Regions from separate parts of the Paenibacillus sp. T2-29 genome, predicted to be linked through region 2. Evidence: riboswitches for the same ligand, from Rfam matches in the RefSeq annotation. Region 2 holds a riboswitch; each other region holds the start of a gene.
The links. A riboswitch is a leader RNA that binds a small molecule or an ion and turns the genes downstream of it on or off. The one in region 2 is predicted to bind thiamine pyrophosphate.
Positions count from the first base shown of each region.

Region 1: another riboswitch for thiamine pyrophosphate. It lies ahead of ACU1JV_RS25555 (ABC transporter substrate-binding protein); the one in region 2 lies ahead of thiC (phosphomethylpyrimidine synthase ThiC).
Region 3: another riboswitch for thiamine pyrophosphate. It lies ahead of ACU1JV_RS15865 (thiamine phosphate synthase); the one in region 2 lies ahead of thiC (phosphomethylpyrimidine synthase ThiC).
Region 4: another riboswitch for thiamine pyrophosphate. It lies ahead of tenA (thiaminase II); the one in region 2 lies ahead of thiC (phosphomethylpyrimidine synthase ThiC).

Region 1 is NZ_JBREVE010000014.1:38,459-45,824, reverse strand. Features, by position in the region: gene ACU1JV_RS25570 (ABC transporter permease) at 1-404, opposite strand, end outside; gene ACU1JV_RS25565 (MTH1187 family thiamine-binding protein) at 401-694, opposite strand; gene ACU1JV_RS25560 (hypothetical protein) at 1,037-1,174, shown strand; gene ACU1JV_RS25555 (ABC transporter substrate-binding protein) at 1,210-2,253, opposite strand; TPP riboswitch at 2,450-2,559, opposite strand; gene ACU1JV_RS25550 (pyridoxamine 5'-phosphate oxidase family protein) at 2,830-3,264, shown strand; gene ACU1JV_RS25545 (bifunctional 2',3'-cyclic-nucleotide 2'-phosphodiesterase/3'-nucleotidase) at 3,482-5,584, shown strand; gene ACU1JV_RS25540 (EAL domain-containing protein) at 5,860-6,921, shown strand; gene ACU1JV_RS25535 (hypothetical protein) at 7,071-7,366, opposite strand, start outside.
Region 2 is NZ_JBREVE010000012.1:137,310-144,675, reverse strand. Features, by position in the region: gene acnA (aconitate hydratase AcnA) at 1-900, shown strand, start outside; gene ACU1JV_RS24690 (DUF1648 domain-containing protein) at 975-1,322, opposite strand; gene ACU1JV_RS24685 (SdpI family protein) at 1,462-2,169, opposite strand; gene ACU1JV_RS24680 (YitT family protein) at 2,170-3,006, opposite strand; gene ACU1JV_RS24675 (hypothetical protein) at 3,514-3,666, shown strand; gene thiC (phosphomethylpyrimidine synthase ThiC) at 3,872-5,686, opposite strand; TPP riboswitch at 5,870-5,981, opposite strand; gene ACU1JV_RS24665 (IclR family transcriptional regulator) at 6,099-6,842, opposite strand; gene ACU1JV_RS24660 (alpha/beta hydrolase) at 7,141-7,366, shown strand, end outside.
Region 3 is NZ_JBREVE010000005.1:116,523-123,888, forward strand. Features, by position in the region: gene ACU1JV_RS15845 (hypothetical protein) at 1-290, shown strand, start outside; gene ACU1JV_RS15850 (hypothetical protein) at 277-1,266, shown strand; gene ACU1JV_RS15855 (cupin domain-containing protein) at 1,622-2,161, shown strand; gene ACU1JV_RS15860 (ABC-F family ATP-binding cassette domain-containing protein) at 2,598-4,151, shown strand; TPP riboswitch at 4,237-4,345, shown strand; gene ACU1JV_RS15865 (thiamine phosphate synthase) at 4,662-5,255, shown strand; gene thiO (glycine oxidase ThiO) at 5,313-6,461, shown strand; gene thiS (sulfur carrier protein ThiS) at 6,458-6,661, shown strand; gene ACU1JV_RS15880 (thiazole synthase) at 6,664-7,366, shown strand, end outside.
Region 4 is NZ_JBREVE010000006.1:263,018-270,383, reverse strand. Features, by position in the region: gene ACU1JV_RS18455 (glycosyltransferase family 4 protein) at 1-1,068, opposite strand, end outside; gene ACU1JV_RS18450 (transporter) at 1,052-2,317, opposite strand; gene ACU1JV_RS18445 (glycosyltransferase) at 2,322-3,443, opposite strand; gene ACU1JV_RS18440 (NAD-dependent malic enzyme) at 3,841-5,562, shown strand; TPP riboswitch at 5,633-5,734, shown strand; gene tenA (thiaminase II) at 5,869-6,558, shown strand; gene thiM (hydroxyethylthiazole kinase) at 6,584-7,366, shown strand, end outside.

The sequences.
Region 1 (7,366 bases), on a different contig from region 2:
ACTAATGTAATGACCATAAGCTTGGGCAGCACGCCAAAACCGAACCATACCATGAGCAACGGACCGAGGGCGATAATCGGAATGTTTTGGCTAAGGATCAAGAGCGGGTATAGAGCAGATTTGAGAAAAGGAATCGTATGAAGAACGATGGCGATCAGCAGTCCAGTTGCTGTCCCTATAGCAAATCCCGCAAGCGTCAGGCGAACCGTAGCCCATGTATGGGTGCCAAGCAACGCCGATTGCGCCATGCCCTCTTGTACGATTAGGGATGGAGCTGGCAGGAGCCAGGATTCAATATGTAAATAGTTAACCGCTCCCTGCCAAGCCGCTAAAAAGAAGAGGACCGCCACAAGGGGCGGCCATACGCTTTTCCACCAGGATGCGTTCTTGCCTTTCGGATTCATGGGCGATACTTCTCGGTCAGCTTGTTCATGCTGATGCCCTGTGGGTTATGTGCGATTTTGATCTGTGAAATGACGCTGGGACTTCCAGCTTCCGTCAAAGCCTCATGCATGTCTTTGACGACTTTCAGCAATTCGTCCAATTCGCCCTCCATTGTGGTATCCAATGGATTCACTTGATGCTTGACGCCGGAACGCTGGATGACCTCAATCGCCTTGTCTACATATGGATAAGAGTCTTCGTTATTAGGAGTTTTAGGGATGACTTGAATACTGAGCAATGTGTTAGCCATGCGAATTTCACCTGTCCTTTTTTGTTTAAGTTATTAGGAAAATAAATTGGATTAAGGCGGGGAGATCGCTTCACGGTTCATTTGATCTTACGATCGCTGTTGCCGCGGGATTCTTTGAATTAAATTTAAAAGGTAAGAATCCCCCTGAGCATATGCTTCCGAAGCTAGCTTTCCTAAAGAAAGCTTTCAGGCGAACACCTCGCTTCTCCAGATTCAAATGAATCGCTACGCTGCCAACCGCCTTATAAGCACCTTATTTTTAAAGCAGGGTTGTGTGGCATTTTTACACACAAGCGCACCTGCTTTTGCGCTTAGATACTATGAGACTAAAGAATAAACCAAGTGGAGCGAGAGCGAAGCGGACGGAATGGTGCTGTACAAGCGAAGCGGTCGCTTTTGTCCCCGGATTTTTACCCTGCTGATGCTTTAATCCGGAAATCCGGGGGCGGTGGCGATGGAAAGCATCATCCGTCCGCGTAGTGGCACAAAGGCTACTTCAAGCTCTATTTACAAGATCAACGCTTGGGCAAGAAGTCGTTTGTAAAGGCTTTATCGACTTCCAAAGGTTTGCTGAGCAGCTTGCGTTCATACATCCAGTCCGAGTAGTTTTTCCATATCTCCGCTTTTTGTACGCCCCATTGCGGGGCATCGTCCTGATAACGCGGACTTAGCCATTTTTGACTAGCGAGTACCAGTTTTTTGTCCAGCTCCGGCACAGCTTTACTTAAGATATCTGCCGCTTCTTCTGGATGGGCGATAGTGTATTCATAGCCTTGCGCGGTAGCGTCCATGAACGCCTTAACCAGCTCAGGATCATTTTTTATCGTCTGTTCATTGCTCACAATTACAGGTGTATAGTAATCGAGGTTTTTGGAATAATCTTTTACATATAGCATATCCAATGGCTCACCTCGAAGCTTGGCCTCAATCCCGGTCCATGCGTAGAAAATCCAGGCAAAGTCAATATCCCGCTTCACGGCTGTAAAATAGTCTGCATTACCCATATTGACGATCTTCACTTTGCTCACATCACCTTGGTCTGAATCCATGATGGATTTCATGACCGCTTCTTCTACAGGAGAACCCCAGCCGCCGTAGCTTTTACCCTCGAAATCTTTCGGGCTTTTAATTCCGCGGTCTACCGGGGCTGCGAAGCCAGAGGTGTTATGCTGAATCACCGCAGCGATGGATACGAGCGGCACGCCTTGGATGCGAGCCTGAGTGACGCCTTCTTGATAGCTGATACCAAAAGGTGCAGCATTCGAAGCAACCATTTGGTCGGCTCCGCCTGAGCCTGGTTGAACAATTTGGACATTCAAGCCTGCTTTTTCGTAAAATCCTTTGTCCTTGGCGACATAGAGTCCTGTGTGATTCGTATTGGGTGTCCAGTCGAGCACGACTTTAACATCTTTGAGCCCCTTTGCCGAGGTAGACGTTGAAGTGTCGGCAGCAGGAGCCTCCTTTTGAGATGTAGGGGGATTGCCGCCGCAAGCGGTCAGAGTCAGAGCCATGAGCCAAAGACTGATTAGACCCAGGCTTAACATTTTCATGCGCTTCATCGTTGTGTTCTCTCCTTTTTAATTACCCGTTGTCCGTCCAATCAGACAGCTTATGTTCCCCATTTTCACAAAAATAACATCTGCCGGAATGCAATCTTTCCAACAACTTCATCTTCAACAAAAAAAGCGTCCCGGGATTCCGGGACGCTTGCGCTTGTATATACCAAAGTAAGGGATGTCCTGTTTTAATAAAAGGCACATCTTGCTTAAGCATTCCTACGCTGGCATTACCCAGATCAGGTTGTAAGGGTCAGTGTCTTGGGACACACTCTCAGCCGGCCGATTCCAGCACCCCTGGCATTGTATGGTTTAATGGGTTCGTTTATTCGGGTTTACTACGACGATTATATGCCTTGAAGGCGGGTCTGTCCAGCCTTAAGGAAGCGCTCACGGTTCATTTGCCGAACGACAGGGTACACTTTTACTGTGAGCTTTGATCTGAAAATGAACATGAATCATTCAGATTTGTTCTGGTCATGTTATTTTCAGAACAGCTACACTGTATGTTTAGGAGAGCTGGTGCCAAGTGGCATAGACTCTATAGAATTCTAATTCGTAAAAAGGAGTTGTTGTACTGTGGGTAAAACGGATACATTGGATCGCAGTCAGCTAGAACAAGCCATTGTGAAGGCTTTGGATAACAACAAATTTTGCTCGTTAGGTACGGTAGAGGGCGGAAAACCGAAAGTGCGCTATATGGCCCTTTTTAACGATGGAATGAACATTCATCTGGCGACGGATCGCAAAACACATAAAGTGGAAGAGCTAAAGGACAATCCGAATGCTTATCTGCTGCTGGGTTATGAAGTGGGTGGTACGAAGGAAGTCTTGGAAGTGGAGGCTACCGCCCAGGTTACAGCTGATGAGGGGTTACGCAAACAAGTGTGGAATGATTCTCTGAAAAAGTGGTTTTCCGGACCTGATGATCCCGATTATGTCATTTTAGACGTCAATCCGACTCGTATTGAGTACGTTGGTCAACAAACGGAGCGCCAGGTGTGGACGAAATAGAAACAATATAACAGACAAGCCAGTAAATTTCCAACCTTTTCAGGAGATTTACTGGCTTTTTTTATGCGAAAAATAATTATTTTTTCATAAATATTTTAAGCAAATGACTACTCTTTTGTCTGGCGTTGGATTAAAATAGGAATGGTGGGTTCAAAGCTTACATATATGTGCAAAAGTATGTATATGAGGCATACACCTTAATAAGGAGGGGTATATTTTGTTATTTCGTAAAAATTGGTTTAAAGGGTTTACAGCAGCAGTTGTAGCTTGTAGCCTACTGGTGTTTTCAGCCGCTCCATCCTGGGCAGCTAGCGACTCTCGCGATAGCGCTACGGTGAATTTGCGGATCATGGAGACAACGGATATTCATGGGGCACTGATGAATTATGATTACTATTCGGACAAAGAAACCAACGAATATGGCTTGATTAGTACAGCAGGCTTGATCCAACAGGCTCGTAGTGAAACAAGAAACAGCATGCTGTTCGATAACGGTGATTTGCTGCAGGGCAATCCTTTAGGCGATTATATGGCTAAAAACAGAGTCTTCGAGAAAGAAGGCGGTGTCCATCCGGTTTACAAGATGATGAACTTGATGGGCTATGATGCGGCTACTGTGGGCAACCACGAATTTAACTTTGGCCTCGACTTTTTGGATAAATCGCTCAAGGGTGCTGATTTTCCTTACGTAAATGCGAACGTCTATGTTGATAATGAGGGTCAAGCTACTAAAAATTATTTTACCCCTTATCAGATTCTTGACAAAACAGTAACGGATGAGAAGGGCGAAGAGCATACACTCAGAGTGGGTGTCATCGGTCTAGTAACACCTCAAATTATGCAGTGGGATGAAGCTAATTTGAAGGATAAGGTCGTTACAAAGGATATCGTGGAAACAGCCAAAAAGTTTGTTCCACAAATGAAAACAGAAGGTGCTGACATTATTGTCGTGCTTGCACATACAGGCTATGAGGATGTGCCGCAAACGCCAATGATGGAGAATGCCGTTAAGTATTTGAGCCAGGTGGACGGAATTAACGCGATTCTGTTTGGGCATGCTCATAAATCTTTCCCTGGCCCTGATTTTAAAGATATGAAGGGCGTAGATTTGGATAAAGGAACTATTAATGGTGTACCAGCTGTAGAAGCTTCTTCGTGGGGCAAGGATCTGGGCATTATTGATCTGAGCCTGGAAAAGAAAAACCGTGAGTGGAATGTAATCAATTCTCAGTCTCAAGTGCGGCCAATTGTGAGCACCACAAACCATGCTTTGCAGTTTACTCCTGACACTAAACTGAAAGACGCGATTAAAGAAGAGCATCAAGGAACGCTGGATTATGTTCGTCAACCTGTCGGTACAACGACTGCACCGATTACCAGCTATTTTGCATTAGTGCAGGATGATCCGTCCATTCAAATTGTGACAAATGCACAGAAATGGTATGTTCAAAACCATCTTAAAGGAACAGAATACGAAAATCTCCCAGTATTATCGGCAGGCGCTCCATTCAAAGCCGGTGGTCGCAACGGTGCCGAGTATTATACCAACATTCCTGAAGGTACAATAGCGATTAAAAACGTGTCCGATCTGTACGTGTACCCGAACACGGTTCATGCCGTAGAAGTTACTGGTGCTGAAATTCAGGAGTGGCTGGAATGGTCTGCGGGTCAGTTCAACCGCATTGATCCTAGCAAAACAGAGGAACAATCGCTGATCAACAAGGATTTTCCAACCTACAATTTTGATGTGATTGACGGTGTGAATTACCAGATTGATGTAACTCAGCCTGCACGATATGATGCCAAGGGAACTATTATTGATTCTTCAGCCCATCGCATCAAGGATCTGCAATACAATGGGAAGGCTATTGATCCTGCACAGAAATTTATCGTTGCGACCAATAACTATCGTGCTTCCTCCTCCAAACTGGCCAACCCAGATGGCAAACGTATTGTGATGGCAGCACCAGATGAAAGTCGCCAAGTCGTTGTTGATTATATCCGTACGAACGGAACGATTAACCCGTCAGCGGACGGCAACTGGTCTATTGCTCCTTTTGGTCAGGCCAAGGTTACCTTTGAGTCCTCTCCTGATGCCAAAGATGTGCTGGCCGGAAATCAACAAATTTCATACTTGAGCAGCGCGGCAGACGGGTTTGCCAAATACAGCTTGAAAGCTGGCGCTAAGCCTAGTGCAGCAACGACGTCTGTGAAGGAAGCTGCGGCACCTGCGAAAGCAACCGCGAAGCCAGCTGTTAAAACGACTAAACCTGCAGCTGCAAAACCAGCTAAAACAACGAAACCAAAGGCGTCCAAGTAACTTGGAATTTTAGTTTCCACTCCATATCAGAATGAAGCAGTAAGTCTCTTTAAACAAGAGACTTGCTGCTTTTTTTGATATCAAATACAACAGTACCTGCGTTTATCATGAGTGCAAAAAAGGTTTTGTTTTTGTCGAATATGTACTTAAGTCCTAAGTTGTTGTTGAGAATAAGCTTATTTTTTGTAAAAACACGTAATTATATAGTGCTTTTGTTCTAATTATTTGTGATATAATGGTGAAAAAACCGGGAAATTGTTCCGAGGAGGACCATTATGACTTGCAGCAATTGCAGCATCATATTACCTATTAAGGATCAAGGATTGCTGAAAATTAGGCATTCTAGGGTGTCGCTTACTCCAGCATTAGAGGGCTTGGGCATGCTATCGGAACAAATGAAACAAGAACATTGGTGTGAGGGTAACATCGTGTTTCGCTATGACAGCCGTACACAGTTGGAACAGCTGGTTAACGGACTGGCTCGTCTGCCGCAGGAGTGCTTGAGCCGAATGCAAGTTGTGGTGACTGGCTTGCAACATGTTGAGGGATTTGAGGAATGGCTTTTATTTGGTCAATTGCAAGCTCGACTGCAACATCCGGATCTGGTGAGTATTATTAATAATCAAAACTTTACCAGCCATATGCAGCCTATTGTTGACTACAAGCTGAATATCATCGGCTTTGAGTTTTTGCTGCGTCCATCACAGCCAGATAAGTCTTTTCAGCCTTTCCGACTGTTTGAAGTCGCCCGTGAAGCTGGATTGCATGCTCATTTGGATCGCTCGGCTCGTATTTCCGCTATTGAAAAAAGTGCGACCTGCCTTCCGGCGGGGATTAAACGATTTATTAACTTTCTCCCTTCAACCATTTATAATCCGGCTTATTGCTTGAATCATACCTTTGAGACGATTAAACGGTTATCTATGAATACGGAGGATTTTGTGTTTGAGGTCGTAGAGACGGAAGAAATAGACGACCTGAATTTTTTGCATCAAATCTTTGAACAGTATCGTACACGGGGAGTTTCAGTGGCACTGGATGATGTAGGAGCAGGCTATTCTACGACAGAGCTTATGAATTGCCTCCAGCCCGATTATGTTAAAATTGACCGCAGTATAATTGATGGCTGTCATCATAACAGTGATCAGAAACGGCAAATTACTGGGATAGTGGAATCCGCTTTTCGTTTTGGAGGTCAGGTGTTGGCTGAAGGTGTAGAACAAAAGGAGGATTTTGAATTTTGTTGCGATGCAGGTGTGTCACTGGCCCAGGGTTATTTGTTTGGTAAGCCGGAGCCTACACCGCCTTCCAACTTTATACTGAGCAGAGTAGTATAATCTGAAATAGCGTATTCTATAAGAAAATCGACATAAATAACCCGATGATCTATGGTCACCGGGTTATTTAGTATTTTAGAACAATCACATCTTAATTATATTCTTTGCACTATTGAGGCGGTTCATGTATCCATCTAGTGTTATTGCGATTATAACGTGATAACGTATAAACCCAGCGGAGTGGTCGCGCTACCTGCAACCATGAAGCTAAGAGAATAGCTTGACTGGCCAGGAGGGACGGGGATGTCAGTCAGTCGGCATACCTTGGTATTATCTTGTAGCAAGGGGATACCATATACATGACCATCCACGCGTACAGACCCGGCGAACGCGCCTCCACGTGGATTGGCATAGATTCGTACGGTACGTACCTCACTACTGTGATTAACGATAGGAATGGTTGCGTTATATATCGTTCCGAATTGTCCGCGATTATCAAGCGCAG
Region 2 (7,366 bases):
GAAGCGATCAGCCTGTCTCTCAGCCCGGATATGTTCCGCCGCAAATACGAAAATGTATTTACAGCCAACGAGAAATGGAATTCCATTCCGGTTCCTGAAGGCGAATTGTATGAATGGGATGAAAACTCAACTTATATTCAAAATCCGCCGTTCTTTGAAGGACTTCAAGATGGTGTACAGGATATCAAGGAAATCCGTAATGCCCGTGTACTTGCCCTGCTGAATGATTCGGTCACGACTGACCACATCTCGCCAGCAGGCAACATCGCCCCTTCCAGCCCGGCAGGACTGTACTTGAAGGAGCATGGTGTAGAGCGTAAGGACTTCAACTCCTACGGCTCCCGTCGTGGTAACCATGAAGTCATGATGCGCGGTACATTCGCCAACATCCGTATCCGCAATAATGTAGCTCCAGGCACCGAGGGCGGTGTAACCAAGTACTTGCCAACAGATGAGGAAATGTCCATCTATGATGCGTCCATGAAATATCAGGCAGCCGATCAGAACCTGATCGTCATTGCCGGCAAGGAATACGGTACAGGTAGCTCCCGTGACTGGGCGGCCAAAGGTACACTGTTGTTAGGTGTTAAAGCCGTCATTGCTGAAAGCTTCGAGCGGATTCACCGCAGCAACCTTGTCGGCATGGGTGTACTGCCGCTGCAATTCCAGGAAGGCTATGGCTGGTCCAGCTTAGGTCTCAATGGTCGCGAAACCTTCGATATTCTCGGCATTGACAATGACGTGAAACCAGGTCAAGAACTTACGGTTGTAGCCAAACGCGAGGATGGCACCAAGTTCGAATTCCCGGTCACTGCCCGTCTGGACAGTACCGTCGACATCGACTACTACCACAACGGTGGTATTTTGCAAACCGTACTGCGTCAAATGATTCAAGCGTAATGATCGATTGAATCATGAAAATCCCCTCCCAAATGCGGTGTAAACTGCAATTGAGAGGGGATTTCTTACATTCTTCAAGCCTCTAAAAGGAAACGTATGCCAAGGATTGAGAACACAAGGGTTATAAGAAGCGTGAAGAGACCAGGCAGGCTTTCCATGATTGTAGAACTTTCTTCGCTCTTGAACTGACGTCTGAGAAAAGGCTGGAGAAAAAGCATAATCATAAAAGCTATGAAGCTAAGTGCACACAACAACCATACCTCAGGGGATGACTTGTCAACAAAATGGTCAGCCACATCATTGATATTATAGTGGATTGCTACATTTCTGGGCATTGTCGGATACATGAAAAGGTAGATGACGAAAGGCACAATAGAAAGAAGAAAGGAAAATAAATTTAAAATATTTAATCTACTTCGCATGAAAATCCTCCTTATTAGAGCTAAACGATTTATATGATACACAGATCAGCAGTCTATATTTTTACTTCCCTGGCTTAGTAAGAGAGAAATAATAAAACTAATCATCGTGGGCAAAAAAGAGGCGAGTACCATATACACATTAACTTCTTAATCCTATGGAAATCCCTATTAAGCCAAAGGCTATCCAAATATAAGCAGAGATGCGATGTGTCTTCTTCCATGCCTTTTCATTCGAAAGCAGCCAAGGAAACTTTAATCCGATTAGACGATTGGGTGTTATTGTAGCAAAAGATATTCCTATTGCTAAATGCAAAATAGCCGATAAAAATAAAGCTAATTTTAATGTGCTGAATAGAAATCCACCCGAATATTTGAACATGAGTGCAAGGAAAATCAAATCAAGTACAATAAACACACTTGCACAAATCTTACGATAAGAAGCGAGCATACGTTCAGAAAAGGTGTCTCTATGCTTTAAATACCTTGGATTCAGTACTACGATAGCCAGTGTTAAAACCATAGTAACTAATGGAAAATACAACAATGCTATACGATCCTTAGCGGAATGAAACGAGGAGGAAAACAAAGAAAAATTTATAACATGCAGCACAATAAAGAAAATAGACACATGCATCCACGGCTTCTTGAATTCTTCTTTTACATCATAGTTGCTTTTACTCTCCATCCCGCTTACACCCTCCATATAACAGAAATTGAGTGACTCCACTTTATTATGCATATTTCCCAACACTAAAAATGAAATAAACATCACAACAACAAAAAAAGCCGACCCACTCAGGACCGGCTTCCAACCATGTTCTCTTATTCTCTTACCTTCGCTTGCCAATTACTTCGAGATATCCAAGAAGCCCTCTCCGAATACGTCCCGTACGTCATGAATGGTGATAAACGCTGCTGTATCGATGGCTTTTACAATCTTTTTAAGCGCGGACACCTCTTGTTTACTAATGACGATATATAGGACTTCTTTCGGATTTTTAGTGTAATATCCGTGGCCTGACAGGACGGTAACTCCACGGTCCATTTGCGTGATGACCATCTCGGCAATTTTGTCTTGGTGCTCCGAAATGATCATGACCGCTTTTTTCGGGTTCAGTCCTTCAATCATGAAGTCCATCACCTTCGTACCAACGTACAAAATAACGATAGTCAGCATCAATTTTTCCGGACCAATAATAAAATAGGAAGAGAATGCAACAATCAGATCAAAAAACAACAAGGCATAGCTGATATTCCAATCCAGATATTTGTTGGCGATCCGGGCTAATATGACGGTTCCCGCCGTTGTACCACCGACCCGTACAATTAAGCCAATTCCAACCCCTACCAAAACTCCGGCAAATACAGCATTAATCGTCGGCTCATGCGAATCAATCCGCCAGTTGACCGTTAAATGCAAAAACAATGAGTTAAATGCGACCGCAATTATAGTGTACAAGGTCGTTCTCTTGTCCAAAAATTTATATCCCACAATCAGCAGCAAGCCATTAATCACCAGATTGACGATCGAGGGAGACCACTGAAACAGGTAGTACAAGATGATCGTGACCCCTGTAACGCCCCCCTCGCCAAACTCATTCGGGATCACATACAGATTAACAGCCAGCGCGAAAAAAAACGCACCCAGAATAATAAATACGATATCTGCAATACTTTTTTTCATATATGCTCTAATCCTCTCTCTAACATTTCAACGGATGAATTGCCAGATGGATTGGCTGACTCTTCTTGCCAAAATACGCTGACAACCAGTTCATGGTATCTACTACCTAACATAAAGTCAATACAACTTTGACACTTTAATTCGCCACCAGACTGCCTTAGTCCAAGCTTAGAATTCCGCAAAATTCCGCTAATACAAGGTTATTCGACAAAAAAACACAATCCCGACTACTAAACTAAGAAAACGGGCCTCTAGCCCTTGTTTAGGCCCTAGGCACATTTTCCCCTAAAATGACCATCCTCCTAATACACATTTTGGACACATACGACCATCTTCCTGTTTTATGGCAAAAGCGTTTTACTTTGGATAAATGCGGGTATAATGATTGAAACCTTACCAAGCAACCTACACGGCATTACGACATCAAGTACATATAAATAGTCCTATACAGTTGTCCTAAGCAACTCAATCTGAATTTGACAATATGGAATTGGAGGAATGACCCACATGAATACAATGAACTTAACTGTCCACACCCTGATGCCCTTTCACCACCAATACCAACGTGCCAACGCGGTGAGTATGCAGAAGAAAGAAGATAGCTCGGAGAAGAAGCTCAGCTTTCAGGACATTTTGAATGAAAAAATGGGTAAAAAATAAAGCTCCGTTAATCCGGTGCATATCTCGCTTTACATAAGCTGAAAAGCCGTAGTTTTCTACATCGACTGTAGAGAACCACGGCTTTTTGCTATCTCACGCGTTTCTAAACCTAAACTCATACATTCATGGAAATAAACCTCTGACGAGCTTAACTGTACTATTTGTTGAGGCTTCCCAGTTGATTGACTTTTGTATCGCTACCGATTTATCGCTCCCCATCCCGATACTGCTCTGCCTTCTCACGCATCCCGGCGGCGACGGCTTCCTCGGTATTCAGTCCCTTATCTGCCGCATAGGCACGAATGTCCTGTGTGATACGCATACTGCAAAACTTAGGACCGCACATCGAGCAAAAGTGTGCTTCTTTGGCCCCCTCTGCCGGTAGCGTTTCATCATGGTAGGACAAGGCCCGCTCAGGGTCAAGCGAAAGATTGAACTGATCGCGCCAGCGGAATTCAAAACGCGCCTTGGACAAAGCATCGTCCCGCTGCTGTGCACGTGGATGACCCTTCGCCAGATCAGCAGCATGTGCAGCAATTTTGTAGGTAATAACTCCCTCGCGGACATCATCCTTGTTCGGCAGACCCAAGTGCTCCTTCGGCGTAACATAGCACAGCATGGACGTCCCGAACCAACCGATCATGGCCGCCCCGATAGCTGAGGTAATATGATCATATCCTGGTGCGATATCCGTCGTCAGCGGCCCTAAAGTATAAAAGGGAGCCTCCTTACAAATTTCCATTTGTAAATCCACATTCTCCTTGATTTTGTGCATAGGGACATGTCCCGGCCCTTCAATCATGACCTGGACATCATGCTTCCATGCGATTTGCGTTAGCTCGCCCAACGTCTCCAGCTCTGCAAATTGTGCTTCATCATTCGCATCATAGATACTACCCGGACGCAGACCATCCCCGAGAGAAAAGGCCACATCGTAGGTTTTCATAATTTCACAGATTTCTTCAAAATGCGTATATAAAAAGTTCTCCTGATGGTGCGCAAGGCACCAGGCTGCCATAATCGACCCGCCCCGGGATACAATTCCCGTCATTCTATTCGCCGTCATCGGTATATATCGCAGCAATACACCCGCATGAATTGTAAAATAGTCCACTCCTTGCTCCGCCTGCTCAATCAGTGTATCTCGATACAACTCCCACGTCAGCTTTTCTGCTTCGCCGTTCACCTTTTCCAGTGCCTGATATAGCGGCACCGTCCCAATCGGTACGGGTGAATTCCTAATAATCCATTCGCGTGTCGTATGGATATTACGACCTGTGGACAGGTCCATGACGGTGTCTGAGCCCCAGCGTACAGCCCAGGTCATCTTCTCCACTTCCTCCTCGATGGAGGACGTAACCGCGGAATTTCCAATGTTTGCATTGATCTTCACGTGAAAATGGCGCCCTATGACCATGGGCTCGCTTTCCGGGTGATTGATATTTGAAGGTAAAATGGCTCGTCCAGCCGCCAACTCCTGCCGCACAAACTCGGGCTCCACTCCTTCACGGATCGCCGCAAATTCCATTTCAGGCGTAATGATCCCTTGCCGCGCATAATGCATTTGCGTCACAGTGCGCCCTTGCGAAGCCCGAAGCGGACGGTTAGTCACGCCGGGAAATTCCACTGTTTCCCGTTTGGAGCCGGGTTTCAGTCCATTATCCTCCGGCTTGACGGCGCGGCCCGCGTAAGCCTCCACATCCCCCCGTTCCAGTGCCCAAGCTCGCCGTAATGGTGGCAAGCCCTGACGAATATCCACCTGATAGGCTTCATCTGTCATCGGACCGCTGGTATCGTACACACGCAGTGGCTCATGATACTCTATCCCCTGCGGCGTATGTGTGGGATGCAGCGCGATTTCACGCTCTGGCACGGCAATGTCCGGCCGAGAACCTTGAATATACACCTTGCGGCTCCCCGGGAAAGAATTAACCCTACTGGATTGCTCCGCACTTGTCTTCTCTACTGCTGTTGATTTCATTCCTGTTTCTTTTGTTCCTTCGGTTTCTGTCGGTTTCATGATCCATTCCTCCCGTATCGTTGAAATGACACACCGATCCGGAACCATTCCGAGGGTGGCGCTGATCTATGCAAAAAAGCCGGTTCCCTAGGGAACCGGCTAATCAAACGAGGCAGCTATCCAGATAGCACGCACATGGAATAAAACCCTATGCGTCACCGCAGACAGCAGCTGCGTATACATTTCAATGGCCGATTACTTCCCTACGCTGGTATGATCCAGATCAGGTGCAAAGGGTCCGGAATCTTGCCCGATTCCATCTCAGCCCGCATTACAGGCTCCCCCAGTAACTGTGATACTTTCTATTCACATGAATTGGCGGCTATAACAGACAACCCGCCATCTCTATCAGACTACTTTAAATTTATAGCTTTGGCAACCCTTGTATGATTTCCTTTTGTATTGATTACTGTTACGGGAGCATAAGCCCCATTTCCTTAGCTGCTTCGATCAAAACCGGAGCAAAATCATGCAGCGTCTCAGGTGCAAGTCGACTGACCGGGCCGGATACAGATAAAGCCGCCGCGACCTGTCCCTTTCGGTTCACAATAGGCGCGGCCACAGCCGCAGCTCCTGGCTCACGTTCTTCATAGCTAGTCGCATACCCCTTCTCACGAATGTCCTGCAGCTGGGCTTTATATACCTCAGGATCTACCGAGGGAGGCCATTCTTCACTGCTTAGCAGTACCTCCAGCTCCTGTGGCGGCATAAAGGCCGCCAGCACCTTGCTGGAGGCTCCCACAGCCAGCGGCATACGCGCTCCCACGGGAGCAACCCTGCGGATCGCCTGATTGCTCTGCACGGCTTGTATGCGAATACGCATGCTTCCATCCCGCAGGTACAAGCTGACCGTCTCCCCTAAGCGATCACGCAGTCCTTCCATTGCAGGCTGTAACAACACCGCCGGCTCATCGCTTTGGGACAGATGCGTCGACAGCTCCCATATGCGAAAACCAAGCCGATATTTTTCCGTTTCGGCATTCCGAACGACAAATCCCCGATCCTCTAGCGTAGTCAAAAGACGATGAACGGTGCTTTTATGTAGACCAATTTGGGAGGCAATCTCCGTTAGACCAAGATCAGATTCTGCGGTAAAACACAGCAGTATATCAAGTGCACGCTCTACAGCGCGGACGGTTAATTTACGGTCTTCCATCATGAACCGCTCCTCTTGTATCCATATTCGTTTCACACTATGAAACATGGTTACATAAATTATATAGAATAGTCGCGGCTACTGTAAACCGATGTTTTTGTGACAACCATATTACAGAACAAGAACAAACATCGACAATTCTTTGCATCATTTTTACTTTTCCGGTTCAGACGTTGACTTTGGATAATACCCATCATACGATAATAGGTATCTATACGGACATACCCTACTATTTTCAAGTGGAATTATACCTAAATTTTATGATTCGAAGATCAATTCTATATAAGGAGGCTCTTACATGATTTCGACATCCCAGCGCAACGCTCAGCTACAGACCGCTGTTCAGGAGCCGTCCACCCCACTCTTTAATCCCCGTATGCTGCGGTTCAAGCACGTTGTGATTGCTCTGCTGCTGTCGGTCGTATTTTTTCTGTTGTTTTGTTTTATTGCCTTGCATGCTTACATCGCCTGGGTGCTTACGAATCCCACCGTCGCGCCATTATACTCTAATCCGATGCAGGCCA
Region 3 (7,366 bases), on a different contig from region 2:
ATGCAGATGCGGCGAAGCCAGACAGTTTTCTTGGTAATTATGAAGCTGTATACGATGGCTACTATAACCCGCAAATCTTACCTGTACTGTTTCCTGATAATTCGCAGCCCAAGTCGGAACAGACACGTCGGTATACCTTGATGGCCGGAGATTATTTTACAGTACGATTACATAATACGAATCGAACTCCTGCGGATTTATACAAATCCTGGATTTTGGGTGGAATAGATAACGATAAGCCGGCAGTTTCAGCTTCTTACGGGGGCATGGTTTTGAATGAAGATTACTGATTTTGCAGTTATATTTGTCCTACTCTTTTTGCCCTTTGGTGTGGTTAGTGATTTACGAGTGCAGAATCAGCGTGAAGTACAGCAGCTAGAAATCAAATATACGTCTGCTCTCCGTACCGCAGTTCAGGATGCAGGTGTTGTGCTCTCACAGAATGAACATCAGGAACGCGAGGCCGGATATGGATCAGATAAGTTTTTTCGTGTAGATAAAGAAGAAGCACTGGTGACGTTCCTGCACACTTTCTTCCTTAATATGGGCATTGATGGGGATACAGCAGCACAACGTGCGTTATTGGATTACATACCAGTCATTGTGATTCTGGACTATGATGGTTATTATACGTTCGCTTCAGCAACCTATAAAGATGCGTATGGACAAGCGGTCATAGGCCACAAGTGGAGCGAAAAAAAGCCTTATGCCTATGTTGATGCAGCAGGCAATAGTGTGGGATTCACCCTGGACAATTATCTGCACGCATATGATGCGCGGAATCAGAGATGGGTGGAGGGTTTTCAAAAGGAGCTTGAGGGTCAGACCCCCATTTCGTTCCTGAACAATTCATTAACCTTTGAGCAAATGCGCCGTTCTACCATCGTTCGCACCGTTCAGGAAGATCTGGCTCGAATGATTAACGTCCATAACGAAAAAGCAGCACGGAATGGCATTTCCTATACGTTCACTCTTCCACTCATTCCACAAGAGGAATGGTATAACACGATAGATGATGTGGGTATGATTGCGTTTATCCAAGGCATTCCAGTTGGAGACAGGTATTACAATAACTACGGGTTTGGTGGTGGAAGAGTCGTCCGAAAGCGATCTATTATTGGAGGCATAGAACCGGGTACTAAAATGAAATATTTTTATAGAGATTCATATCCAGCCCCTTTTCAAGCGGTTGAGCGTTTTACGGATGAAAAATCTGCGGCAGCTGCTGGGTATTTCGAATACAAATATCATAACAGCTTAAAATAATCACTCTCCGGGGTGGGTTTCGTATTATTAGGTCAACTAAAAGGTTGGCCTGCAGTGACAGCCTAGTCTTTCGATTTTATGGTCACTGCTATTTTAAAGAGTGAGTCAAATAAATGGAATTTGATACTCGACTTATCGGGGGGAGTTCCAACGAAGCTGACACCACTCGCAAAGTATATGCGGTTATATGTAATTTTAAGTGCTAATATCTGTTGAAGTAAAAGACGAAACCGCTTGTGAATATTTTTGTCTTGGCATCATTTAGGCTCTTGCCTAATGTTGAAGGTTTTTTAGTCCTTTATATAGGCAACCGCATATGATAAGTAAACACTGAATCAAATAAAGGAGAATGAGTATGTACCCTAAATCATGCCATCACTTCCCATGGCATATTCCTATGTATAACAGCTGTAATTACAACTATCGGAGTTATAATCCTCAATACTACAATTGGTACAACAACGACAGTAATCTCAATGAAAAGATAATATTAAGAGATTATGGACAAAGTCCATTTGTAGTGAATATTGACCAGGCTGCAAATCAAAACAAAAATTATCGTACTGCTATATGGACAGGGAAACATTTTCAAGTGACTCTGATGAGTATTAATGTTGGCGATGATATCGGTTTAGAAGCTCATCCAACAACTGATCAATTCATACGTATTGAAGAAGGTCAGGCACTTGTTCAAATGGGGGATAGGAAAGACAAATTAGATTATCAAGTGATGGCCTATGATGACTATGCAATTATGATACCTGCTGGAAAATGGCACAATGTAATTAATACAGGAAATACGCCCCTTAAGATATACGTTATCTATGCACCGCCTGAGCATCCATTTGGTACAGTTCATGAAACAAAAGAAATTGCCATGTCTGCTGAAAGATAGCCAATTATAAATTAATTTTATTTCATCCCGGTCAAGAACCCAGACCGGGATGATTACATTTTCTCATTTTATTATTCCTCCGATACTCATGAGAACTGTCTACATAGAGTTCCTTTTTATTAATTGTTATTAGAACTTATCAATTATTTAGGCATTCATTGCTAGGGAATTGTAAGCTTCTGTATACTAGAAGCTTAGATTACCAAAGCAGCAAGTAACTCCTTACGTACATACCGAAGAGGAGCTTAAGTGCTACTACGATTAACTGTTTTTCTTTTTTTAGGCCAATCCATCTGAAAACCTTAAAATTCGCTGTTTTCAATATTCCGATAAGGGTGCCGGATGTGCTACAATAAAGCTTTGAAAGAAACGATAGCTATATGAAATAAGAACACTCGGCAATGCCGATGAGACAATAAGGAGCCAAAAACAGCTTATGAGTTTATTGACTGTAGAAAATGTATCCCACAACTTTGGGGACCGTGCGTTATTTAAAAATGTTTCCTTTCGATTACTTGCGGGGGAACGTGTAGGATTGGTAGGAGCAAACGGTGTTGGTAAATCGACACTCATGAACATTCTGACTGGAAAATTGCTTAAAGATGAAGGCAAAGTGGAATGGACTCCACGTGTACGTTATGGCTATCTGGATCAGCACACCAAGCTAACGCCAGGTAAAACAGTACGTGATGTATTAAAAGACGCGTTTCTTCCTTTGTTGGAACTGGAAAAGGAAATGATGCAGATTACGGATAAAATGGGAGAGGCTTCTCCCGAAGAGTTGGAAGTACTGCTGGAACAGATGGGAGAAATTCAAGAGCAACTGGATATGGGGGATTTTTACCTCATTGATGTGAAGGTTGAAGAAATGGCGAATGGATTAGGTCTCTCTGCCATCGGACTGGATCGGGATGTAGCAGCCCTTAGTGGTGGGCAACGGACAAAGGTGCTGCTTGCGAAGTTGCTGTTGGAAAAGCCAAATGTATTGCTGCTGGATGAGCCTACCAACTATTTGGATGTGGAGCATATTGAGTGGCTTACGCGATATTTGAAGGATTATCCTTATGCTTTTATCCTAATTTCACATGATACTGAATTTATGAACCAAGTCGTTAATGTAATCTACCATCTTGAATTTGCTAAGATGACCCGTTATTCAGCTAACTATGAAAAGTTTCTTGAGATGGCGGATCTGAACAAAGCCCAGCATATTGATGCATATGAGAAGCAGCAGGAATATATTAAGAAACAGGAAGATTTTATTCAGCGCAATAAAGCGCGCGCATCTACATCAGGTCGTGCAAAAAGCCGTGAAAAGCAGCTTGATCGGATCGAACGTATTGATAAGCCAGAAGAAGCCGCAAAGCCAACCTTTCAGTTCAAAGAAGCCCGTGCAAGCGGGAAAACAGTTTTTGAGGGTATTGACTTTGAAATTGGCTATACTCATGCCCTTTTGCCTAAAATGTCCATGACGATCGAACGTGGTGAAAAGATCGCAATTGTTGGCTGCAATGGTGTTGGTAAGTCTACGTTACTCAAAACCATTCTGGGGAAAATACCTCCGATCAGCGGAAAAACCTATCAAGGAGATTTTTTGCAGCCCGCTTATTTTGAGCAGGAAGTAAAGGCAGAGAAAATTACACCGATTGACGATGTATGGAATGAATTTCCACATTTGAATCAGCATGAAGTACGAGCGCATTTGGCGCGTTGTGGTTTGAAGAATGAGCATATCACCCGGCCTTTGTCTGCGCTTAGTGGTGGAGAACAGGCTAAAGTCCGCCTTTGTAAACTGTTAATGCGTGAGAGCAACTGGGTACTGTTTGATGAGCCTACCAACCACTTGGATGTCAAAGCAAAGGATGAACTCAAACGCGCTTTGAAGGAATACAAAGGGACCGTATTGCTTGTATCCCACGAACCGGACTTTTACGAGGATTGGGTAACCAAAACGTGGAATGTAGAAGAGTGGTCTAGTAAAGTTAACTAAAATCCAGTTCTGACAGATTTCACACAAGTTGGGGTTTGCAGAATTAGGAAAATATGCTAAGCTATCTTTAGCTGATACAATAAAATAGTCACACTAGGGGAGCCGCCCATGCGGCTGAGACGAAATAAATGGATTTCGGACCCTTTGTACCTGATCTGGGTTATGCCAGCGTAGGGAAGTGAGTACTGTACAAACAAGGTAGTAGCTCTTTACTTTTGTTTGCGCAGGGAACGATATACGTTTACGGATATAATAGTCCGTTTGATTTTGAACGTTTGTCAAGCCACTTCCTTTGGGAAGTGGCTTTTTGCGTTTCGTTCATCCTCATTTGTTCGAGCTTCCGTAGACGGATTTACATATGATCTCCTTTCATTATTGCTGGTACATGTGGCTGGCTCCGTATGATATTACCCAATAGGGAGCTGCAACAATATAGTTCAGCTTATACGATTATTTTATATTTTTTAGTCCAAGTGAGGTGAAAATGAGATCGAATTACACGTAATTACGATGGAAAGTGTCTCCTGTGTGGATGTACCCAAAGTGGCTGCCGCTATTTGTCCTTATATTCATTATGTACACGCGCGTTCGAAACAGAAGGGTGCCTCTGCTTTGCTTTCTTTGACTCGTAGCATGATCAAGCAGGAAGTTCCTTTGCGGCAAATTGTAGTAAATGACCGCGTGGACGTAGCTTTACTTACCTCGGCAGGAGCTGTCCAGCTTCCAGCTAATGGGTTATCTGTGGTGGATGCGAAAAGTCTACTTTCAGAGGGTACACGCTGTGGAGTGTCTGTACATTCCTTGGAGGAGGTGCAGACCGCCGAGCAGGCTGGAGCAGACTATGTACTATTTGGTCATGTATATGAGACCCATTGTAAAGCCGGTCTTGTACCGCGGGGTATAGCACAGCTTGAACGCATTTGCAGATTGTCGGACATTCCGGTGATAGCGCTGGGAGGCATACAACCCCATCATGTTCCAGAGCTTTATCATGCTGGAGCAAGCGGAATTGCGGTGATGTCTGGTATATGGGAAGCAAAGTCACCCGTTGCAGCAGCGATGGAATATAGGCGAATGGTAGATCTTGTAGTTCACAACCTGTAGCAAGAAAACGAGATGAAGGGAAAGCAGAATGCTTACTGGAGAGGAGACGCGGAACATATGTTAAAGACACATACAGAGAAAAAAGCGATAGGACAAGCTGAATGCTTGGTCATAGGCGGAGGTGTGATCGGCAGTTCCATTGCTTATCATGTGGCTAAGGAGGGACGCATTACGATCATGCTGGAACGATGGATCCCTGGTGAGGGAGCATCAGGAGCAGCGGTGGGAATGCTGGCAGCGGAAAGTGAAGAGTTTGCAGACCTTGAGCTGGCACGATTTGCCCGTACAAGTCGAGATGCATTCCCTGACCTTGTCTGTGATTTGGAACGTTTATCGGGTATTTCAGTGGACTTTCGTACAGGAGGATTTGTGACCCCATTTCGTTCGGAAGCAGAGGGCCAAAAACGCTGGAATGCTGCGAATATGCGAGAGGATGATCGTCCCATTTGGTGGGATGCCAAGGAGTTGGCCCGACGGATTCCGGGCTTGGCAGATCAAGTAATTGGGGCTATCTACCGATCAAAGGAGACACAAGTGTCTCCTGTCCAGCTTTGCCGTGCTTATGCAGGGGCAGCTGCGGTGCTGGGAGCAACAATATGGTCTGGAACTCAAGCTGAGGAACTGGTCATACAGGATGGTCGAGTTTGCGGTGTGCGAACGGATAGTGGATTTTTTTCCTGTGATCAGGTCGTGATTGCCGCAGGCTTGGACAGCTTGAAATTGCTAGAACAAATTGGGTTTGATTATCCACTATACCCGGTCAAGGGCGAAGCGGTAGCAGTCTCCTTGAAGGATCATCCGTTGGATTATACCATTTATGCTGACGATATTTACCTCGTGCCTAAACAGAATAACGAGCTTTGGATTGGTGCCACGAGTCTTCCGTATCAATATGACAAAGAGGTGACCGTAGGAGGCTTAAAGGGGCTGTTAGCACGTGCATCTGCCTGGTTGCCGCGTGTACAGGAAGCTTCTTTTGTACGTGCATGGGCGGGCTTGCGTCCGCAGGCAACTGCGGAGCGTCCTTTCATTGGTCCTGTTCCTGGGCTAGAGGGCGTCTATGCTGCAGTCGGGCATTATCGCAACGGTGTCCTGCTTAGTGATGCGACTGGGCGAGCGATGGCAGCTATGCTTAAAGGGGCTGGTGCAGCTGGACTTGGAATAAGTAAATTTTCTTCTGAACTCCTCAAGGAGGAAAGCTTATGAAGCTGATCATTAACGGACAGAGTATGACCATTTCCAATCGAATCACTCGTGTGGATCAATTGCTGCATGAACTTGATTTAAAGGTGAAAACCGTAGTGGTAGAGCTGAATCGGCATATATTGACCCGTGAAGATCATCATGAAACGGTACTTAAGGATGGAGATTGCCTAGAAATCGTACATTTTGTAGGAGGCGGTTGATCATGTTAACCATTGGAAAAGCATCTTTTACCTCAAGGCTGTTGCTAGGAACAGGGAAATTTTCGGATCTGGATATCCAATCCCAAGCTGTAGAGGCTGCTGAGACGGAAATATTAACGTTCGCTGTGCGCAGACTGAATTTGGAGGAACGGGATAAGCAGCATTTTCTCGATACACTGGATTTGAGCCGGTATACACTTCTTCCCAACACAGCGGGGGCAACAACAGCAGAGGAGGCAATCCGTATTGCCAAGTTGGCAAAAGCCTCCGGCTTGTGCGATATGATTAAGGTAGAAGTCATTGGGGATAGCAAGACGCTGTTGCCTGATCCTTTTGAAACATTGAAAGCTAGTGAAAAGTTGCTAGAGGAAGGCTTTGTCGTGCTACCCTACATATCGGATGATGTGATACTAGCGAAGAGGTTGCAAGAGCTTGGAGTACATGCCGTAATGCCTGGAGCGTCGCCGATTGGTACAGGACATGGTTTGCTCAATCCGTTTTCGTTAGAGTTGATTATCGAGCAAGCGGAAGTTCCGGTCATTGTCGATGCTGGTATTCGCTCACCTGGTGACGCAGCAATGGCAATGCAGTTGGGAGCAGATGGTGTTCTGCTGAATACAGCTGTCTCAGGAGCGAAGAATCCTGTGAAAATGGCTGAGGCCATGAAGCTGGCTGTACGTGCAGGCAGATATGGATTTGAGGCGG
Region 4 (7,366 bases), on a different contig from region 2:
GCCACCCTTTGCTGCTCTTTCCATTTGTTCAGATAATCCCCGAATATCGCCGTGAAAGCATAAATATCCGCTTTTTCCGAAATCCGTCGCATCCACCAGACCGGGTGAATTGCTGACAATACTGGGCGTTCCAACGGCTGCCGCTTCCGTAATCGTTAACCCCCAGCCTTCACGCAGGGAGGGAAACACAAGCGCATGGGCACGACTCATCAGCTCCAGCTTATGCTCTGCTGAAACAAATCCGTAAAAGGTAATATCTGCTTGGGATTGTCCTTGTTCATCCGGTTCTCCGTATGTCAATTCATACCGCTCTATAATCGGTAATAATTGTTCTGTCACATAGGTTTTATCGGTTTTTCCAGCAATCCATAACATAGCCTGGGGGAACTTTTCCTTGAGCTGCCCAAAGGCTTCAACGACCAGATCAATGCCTTTATATTTAACGAAGCGTCCGGCATACATAAAGGTCGGGTTAGACTCCTTTATTAAAAATTGTTCACGCGGCCAATGATCAAACTCAATGCCTTCCGGTAAAAGGTGAACACGATCCGGGTGAAAGCCCAGCTTAAGCAGATCATACCGGGTAGACGGGGATACGGTGAGCGTCCGATCCTTCCGAGCCAGCTTAAGCATCAGGGGCTCCATATGAAATCCAATCATATTTAGCGGAAATCGAGCATTTTCATACCATATTTCCCTTGTTAGCTGGTGTATGAAAAAGATCCGCTTGGAGGCCTCCACCCAAAATCGGGTAAAGAACTGATGCGTATTCGCCTGATTAATTACATAGTCAATCTGCTGCCGATGAAGACGGTAATAGCGCATCGCATAATAAATAACACTGTATATGTTTCCTTTTCGAATATACGTAATACCGTCAATGACTTCATGCTCAGGCATCCCCTCAAATTGGGGTGAGAAATGAATGAACTGAAAACGGCCTTGCTGTGTGCGTTTCAGCATTTCATGGGTGAAAATTTCTGCTCCCCCGCTTTTCGGAGAACGAATGTCACGCCAGGAAAGCAATAGAACGACGGTTTTACCGTTCTGTTCAAGTATGGTATTCATGGGGTGAATCCCCCCTTATCTTTATTTTGAATAAATATATATAGGCATCTATCACAAAATAGAGAGACATTGCCCCATAAACAATGAACTCTGACAGCAAAAAATCTACTGGGTCTGTGTGAGACATATGAAAGGCTGCTACTAAAACAGCTGCTCCTGCTACCAGACTAAATATAAATTTGCGTCTGCCCACCAATACGTGCACATGCACAAAAAACATCACGATGGAAAATAGCCAGTACACCCAACCCCCCCATGGAATATAGACCTCAGCTAACTGGTAAGAAGCTCCGAATAATATGGGAATAGACGTTGGGAACACAAAGGTCGTGCCCACATATACACACAGCGCAGCAACAGCCATTAACCCAGCATAGATGGCAATTAACTTGCCCAAAGCCTGGCGGTCATGCCCCTGCGCACCGATCTTGGGAATAAAGGCCGCGATCAGGCTGTAGGAAACGTAATAGACCAATTGGCTGTACTTCAGCGCAATGGCATAGCTGCTGGCTTGCTCGGGAAAGTAATGCTGTACATACAACATGTCGATGGAGATACAAAATAGAATGAATAAATTCGTCATAAGGCTATCGGTAAAATCCTGACCTAGCGACTTCCATAACCCAGAAGGGATACGTTCTCCACTGTGTGTAGATAAGGATAAGCCACGAGCCGAAACGATCCAGCCGTGAAGCAGCGACAGCAACATTCCTCCGCAACTTGCCAACAGTAGCGCTTCTAGCTTTAAACCTAGTGCGGCCAGGACAAAAAACAGGCTCAGTTTCCCTAATACCTCAGTGTAATAATTCACATTGAGCGCTAGCATGCGTTCCCTACCCTGTAAATCTCCGCGACATGAACTCACGAGAATATGCAATCCGATCAAGGCATACAGCATGAACAGCGGGCCAGACTCAACACCCAATAGCGAGCGCAGCAACGGATGAACGGAAAGTAAAATGATCATGGCAAGCACAGTTAGCACTAGAGGTGCTTTTAGTAATAGAGAACCGAGCGGTAAGCTGCGTAGCGGAAGCTTCTTGTCACCCTTGGATACCAGCTTGGCGGTTAATAGCTGGATGGATAAGCCCAAAACGGACAGCAGTGCAAAGAGGGCCAGCAGCGCGTTCGCCTGACCATAGGCTTGTCCGGTAAGATACCAGCTCGCTGCAATGTGGAAGAAAAAATTAAATCCGTTAATCAGCACATTAAAGAGGGGAAACATCAACGAACGCAGTCGGTTGTTCACGTGGTTATCTCACCCGCCGATCCAGTCGCCAAATCTCAATGATAGAGCGCAAAAAACGAATGGAATCTTTCCAGACATGAATGTGCGAGCCATCTCGGTCAATGCATTTGACGGGTAATTGCAGCACACGGAGCTGAAGTCGCTTGGCAATAAACATCATCTCCAGATCCAGCGCCAGTCCGAGTTGTTCCTTCAAATGTGGAAACATCCGCTTCACGGCAACCGAACTCATCACTTTAAGACCCGTCTGGGAATCTACCACACCTGTTGGTAAAAAGGGGCGAGAAACGACCCTTTTGCCAAAGCTGACGATAGATCGCAATAAAGAGCGATTCTCGGCGGTCATATCTTTGGTTCCAATCACAACATCATAGTAGCCCTGCTGAACAACATTAATCATTCTGGCAATGTCCTCAATAAAAAAGGAATCGTCCGCGTCCACAAATACGTAGTAATCCGCACCGATGGTCCGCATTCCTTCGAGATACGTCCCTGCCTTGCGCGTATTGCGTCCCAATTCCCTTGTTTGAAGCAGCGGACTCAGGTTCTGGTTAATCCGGTTTACGGACAAGTCAGTTGCCGCCTCCAGCGCTTTAATCAAGGCATTCGTGCCATCGTGACTACCATCATCAATGAGATAAATCGAACCCTCTATAATATGGCTGCGGATAAAGGTTTGCAGTCGCTCAGCAAAGGTTTTGACATGAACAAAACGTTTCTCTTCGTTATATACAGATAAGATGAATGCAACATGTTGGCTTTTGGTCGAATACTCGGGATAGAGCAAGCTTTGTATTTCAGAAATGATTTCTTCGGTATCATTGGCTTGCCAAAATAGCAGACGCAATCGGCCTACTCCGATAATTTGCACCATATGCTGATCACTGAACGGAAAGGTTACATCCGTCACCAATAGCAATGGCATTTGCGGAAATTGGCTACGGATCTGATTAGCTTTCCGCACGGCTTGCCCCGGCTCCCTATAATCAATCAGGCAGCAACATGCATCCTCGTAGACTGAAGCGGTCTCCGTGTCCTCGCACTGTATATATTGGTAAAAACAAATCACATTGGGATAATCAATAGCCCTGTTGTTATCGCTAAAAATGGCTATAGGTCCCTGCACACAAACCTCTCCTTTTCCTCCGAATAATTCTATTTTGTTGAAAAAGAATTAAAAATGTTTGCTTAGCAAGATTAAATTAATGTCCAAATACTTCATATTTTCTTAACAAAATAGCTCACATCCCTTGATATATAAACATTTAAGAGAAGAAAAATCTATTTTCATATTTGATAAAGACAGAGTATTTGGACCTGATTCATTAGGACTATAAACGTGCGAATTACAAGATGAATCCGAAACTGAAATTAGTTCTATAAGATTAATAAGAAGATATATATATGGTCTTTTTGTCATAAATAAATAGAAGAATAAAACCAATTTGCATGTCCATACTATGGATAACATGTCATCTTTCATCATGAATAATTATCAAAATACAGGGAAAGAAGGTCTTTTTATGGAAGCATTCCATGTCAATCGTGATGGGTCATTATCTACTCCCTTACGAGGAAAGGACGTGCTAGCAAACCCTCTTTTGAACAAAGGAGTGGCATTTACAGAAGAAGAACGCAAAGAACTGGGCCTGGAAGGAATTCTTCCTCCCACTGTCCTTTCATTGGAGAAACAGAGCGTTCGGGCATATCAGCAATTCTTGGCACAACCCACCATGCTGCGTAAAAATGCCTCACTTAACGACCTTCACAATCGAAATATCGTACTCTACTATCGACTGCTAACCGACCATTTGAGTGAAATGCTGCCCGTAGTCTACACACCGACTGTAGGAACCGCCATTCAAGAATACAGCCATGAATACAACCGCCCTGGGGGCGTATATTTATCGATAGATAATCCGAACGGTATTGGACAGGCGTTTTATAATACCGGTTTGAGTAGTGAGGATGTTGACCTGATCGTCGTGACGGATTCGGAAAGTATTTTGGGGATTGGTGACTGGGGTGTCGGGGGAATTAACATTGCTATTGGCAAACTCGCTGTATATACAGCTGCGGCAGGCATTCACCCCGGGCGGGTGCTGCCCATTGTACTGGATGTCGGCACGAATAACGAGAAGCTGCTGAATGATCCCCTGTACATCGGAAACCGCCATAAACGAGTTCGCGGGGAAGCCTATAATCAATTTATTGATACCTTTATCAGCAAAACGTTAACACAATTCCCGAAGGCGCTTTTGCATTGGGAGGATGTGGGTAGCGTGAACGCACGACACATTATAGGGAAGTACGGTCAAAACATTCTCACCTTCAATGATGATATCCAGGGCACAGGAGCAGTGACATTAGCTGCGATTGTTTCGGCGGTAGGTGTCACTAAAACTCCGCTACGTGAACAAAAAATACTTGTCTTTGGTCCAGGGGCAGCAGGAATCGGTAACGCCGACCAAATACGGGGTGCAATGATCGAGGACGGGCTTCCTGAAGAAGATTCATTCAAGGCATTTTGGGCCTTTGATTATCGCGGACTGTTAACAGACGATATGGAAGATGTACTGGATTATCAGAAACCATATGTGCGTAAAAAGGAAGAAATCAGCTCATGGGCCCGATCGGAAGATGATAAAATACCGTTGCTGGAGGTCATCCGTCAGGTAAAACCCACAATCTTGATTGGAACTTCCGGTGTAGCGGGTGCCTTTTCTGAAGAGATTATCAAGGAAATGGCAAAGCATGTGGAACGACCGATCATTATGCCCATGTCTAATCCTACCAACCTTGCTGAAGCGGTACCCGAAGATTTGATACGATGGACTGATGGCAAAGCATTGATTGCTACCGGAAGTCCCTTTGAGCCCGTCACCTATAACGGTACGAAGTTTGAAATTGGACAGGCGAATAATGCCTTTGTCTTCCCGGGGCTAGGTCTGGGCGCAATTGTGGTCAAGGCCAAAAGAATCACCCCTTCCATGTTTACCGCAGCAGCTGATTCCGTTGCCAACGCCGTAGATTCGAATGAACTTGGCGGTGCACTGCTGCCCCATATCCAAAAATTACGTGATGTTTCGTTCGCGGTTGCGGTTGCGGTAGCGAAGGCTGCAATTCAGGATCAGGTAGCTCAGGCACACATTTCAGATATTGAACAAGCCATTCGGGATGCGATGTGGAAACCGGAATATGTAAGGGTCAAAGCCGTGGAAAGTGTAATCCAGCACCCTCATTAATCCTTGACTGGAATCAAAGCAGTTTGACATAACCTAGGAACGAATGTACAGTATTAGTCAAAAGAATAGGAAAGTCCACTAGGGGAGCCATTATGGCTGAGACAAGAATGAACTTGGACCCTTTGAACCTGATCTAGTTCGTACTAGCGTAGGAAAGTGGAGCCTTCGTATATAAGGTTTCAAGCGTTTTCTGCGCATTGAACCTATGTTGAAGCCGCTCCAGTTTTCGGGGCGGCTTTTTGGCGTTGTTCCGAGAATTGTATCTTACGGGACTTCTTGTTCTCCATTTTTATTGGAGGTGGGGAAATGAGTTTTTCGCAAGAACTTCGTCGGCAGGCGGATGGCATTTTTCAAGCCATTTATGAGCATCCCTTTGTGAGAGGTATTGCTGAAGGAAATTTAACAAAGGAGCAGCTGATTCACTATGTAAAACAAGACTTTGAATATTTGAACGCCTACATGCGGATTTACGGCATCGCGATCTCCAAAAGCACAAGCCGGGAGGATATGGCTGTATTTAACGAACAGATCTCTTTTATTCTCAACAGCGAGGTTCATCCGCATCAAAACTTTTGTGCTATCGCAGGTGTCACCTATGAAGAGATGCAGGGATATCCACTCGCTCCGTCCGCTCATCATTATATCCGCCATATGCTGACAGTCGCACATGAAGGTAGTCTTGGAGAAATCATGGCCGTGCTGCTGCCATGTCCATGGACATATCTTGAGATTGGACGCAGGCTAATGGATGAGGTAAGACCGGACGAGTCTCATCCATTCTATGAGTGGATTTGTTTCTATGGAAACCAGATTGAAGATGTAACATCCAAATATCGCGAGCGTGTGGATGCTTGGGCGAATGTCGCCACGGCTGCTGAGCAAGAGCGGATGATTGAGCATTTTATGCTAAGCTGCCAGCTGGAATATATGTTCTGGGATATGGCTTATAAGCAGGAACAATGGCCCGTCCAGATGCGCGCTACGGTCTTGGAATAATCAGTAGAGATGAGGGAGGATAAACATGATGAGTATATGGGAACAAAGTTATTCGGATCTCCTGACAAAGGTACAAAATAGCAACCCCCTCGTTCATAATATAACCAATGTGGTGGTCACCAACTTTACAGCCAACGGCCTGTATGCGCTGGGCGCTTCCCCGGTGATGGCTTATGCACCCGAGGAAGTAGCAGATATGGCAAAAATAGCGGGCGCCGTCGTGTTAAATATCGGTACGCTGAACCGCGAGCTGGTAGATGCCATGATCATTGCTGGACAATCAGCGAATGCTCATGGTGTTCCAGTTCTGCTGGATCCGGTTGGTGCGGGAGCGACGAGCTTTAGAACCGAGTCAGCACTGCGGATCCTAAAAGAAGTAAAAATCTCACTAGTGCGAGGCAATGCAGCCGAAGTCGCCCATCTAATCGGAGAAGTCCGAGAGATTAAAGGGGTAGATGCAGGCAACAGTGCTGACAGCAGTAATGTCGATCTGGCAGTTCGGGCTGCACAAACGCTCCATACCATGGTTGTCATCACTGGAAAAGAGGACGTCATCACCGATGGGGTCGAAGTACGATTGATTAGTGGCGGAGACGCGCTGCTTACGAAGGTAACCGGAACAGGCTGCCTGCTGACCTCTGTGTTGGGTGCGTTTGCAGCAATTGAACCCAACCTGCTGCTCGCAGGTACAGCAGGTTTGGCATTTTACGGTGCAGCAGCTTCCCGAGCCGCAGCACATACCGCAAAACTGGGGCCAGGCAGCTTCCAGATAGCCTTTCTCGACGAGCTTGCCAAACTACATACTGGT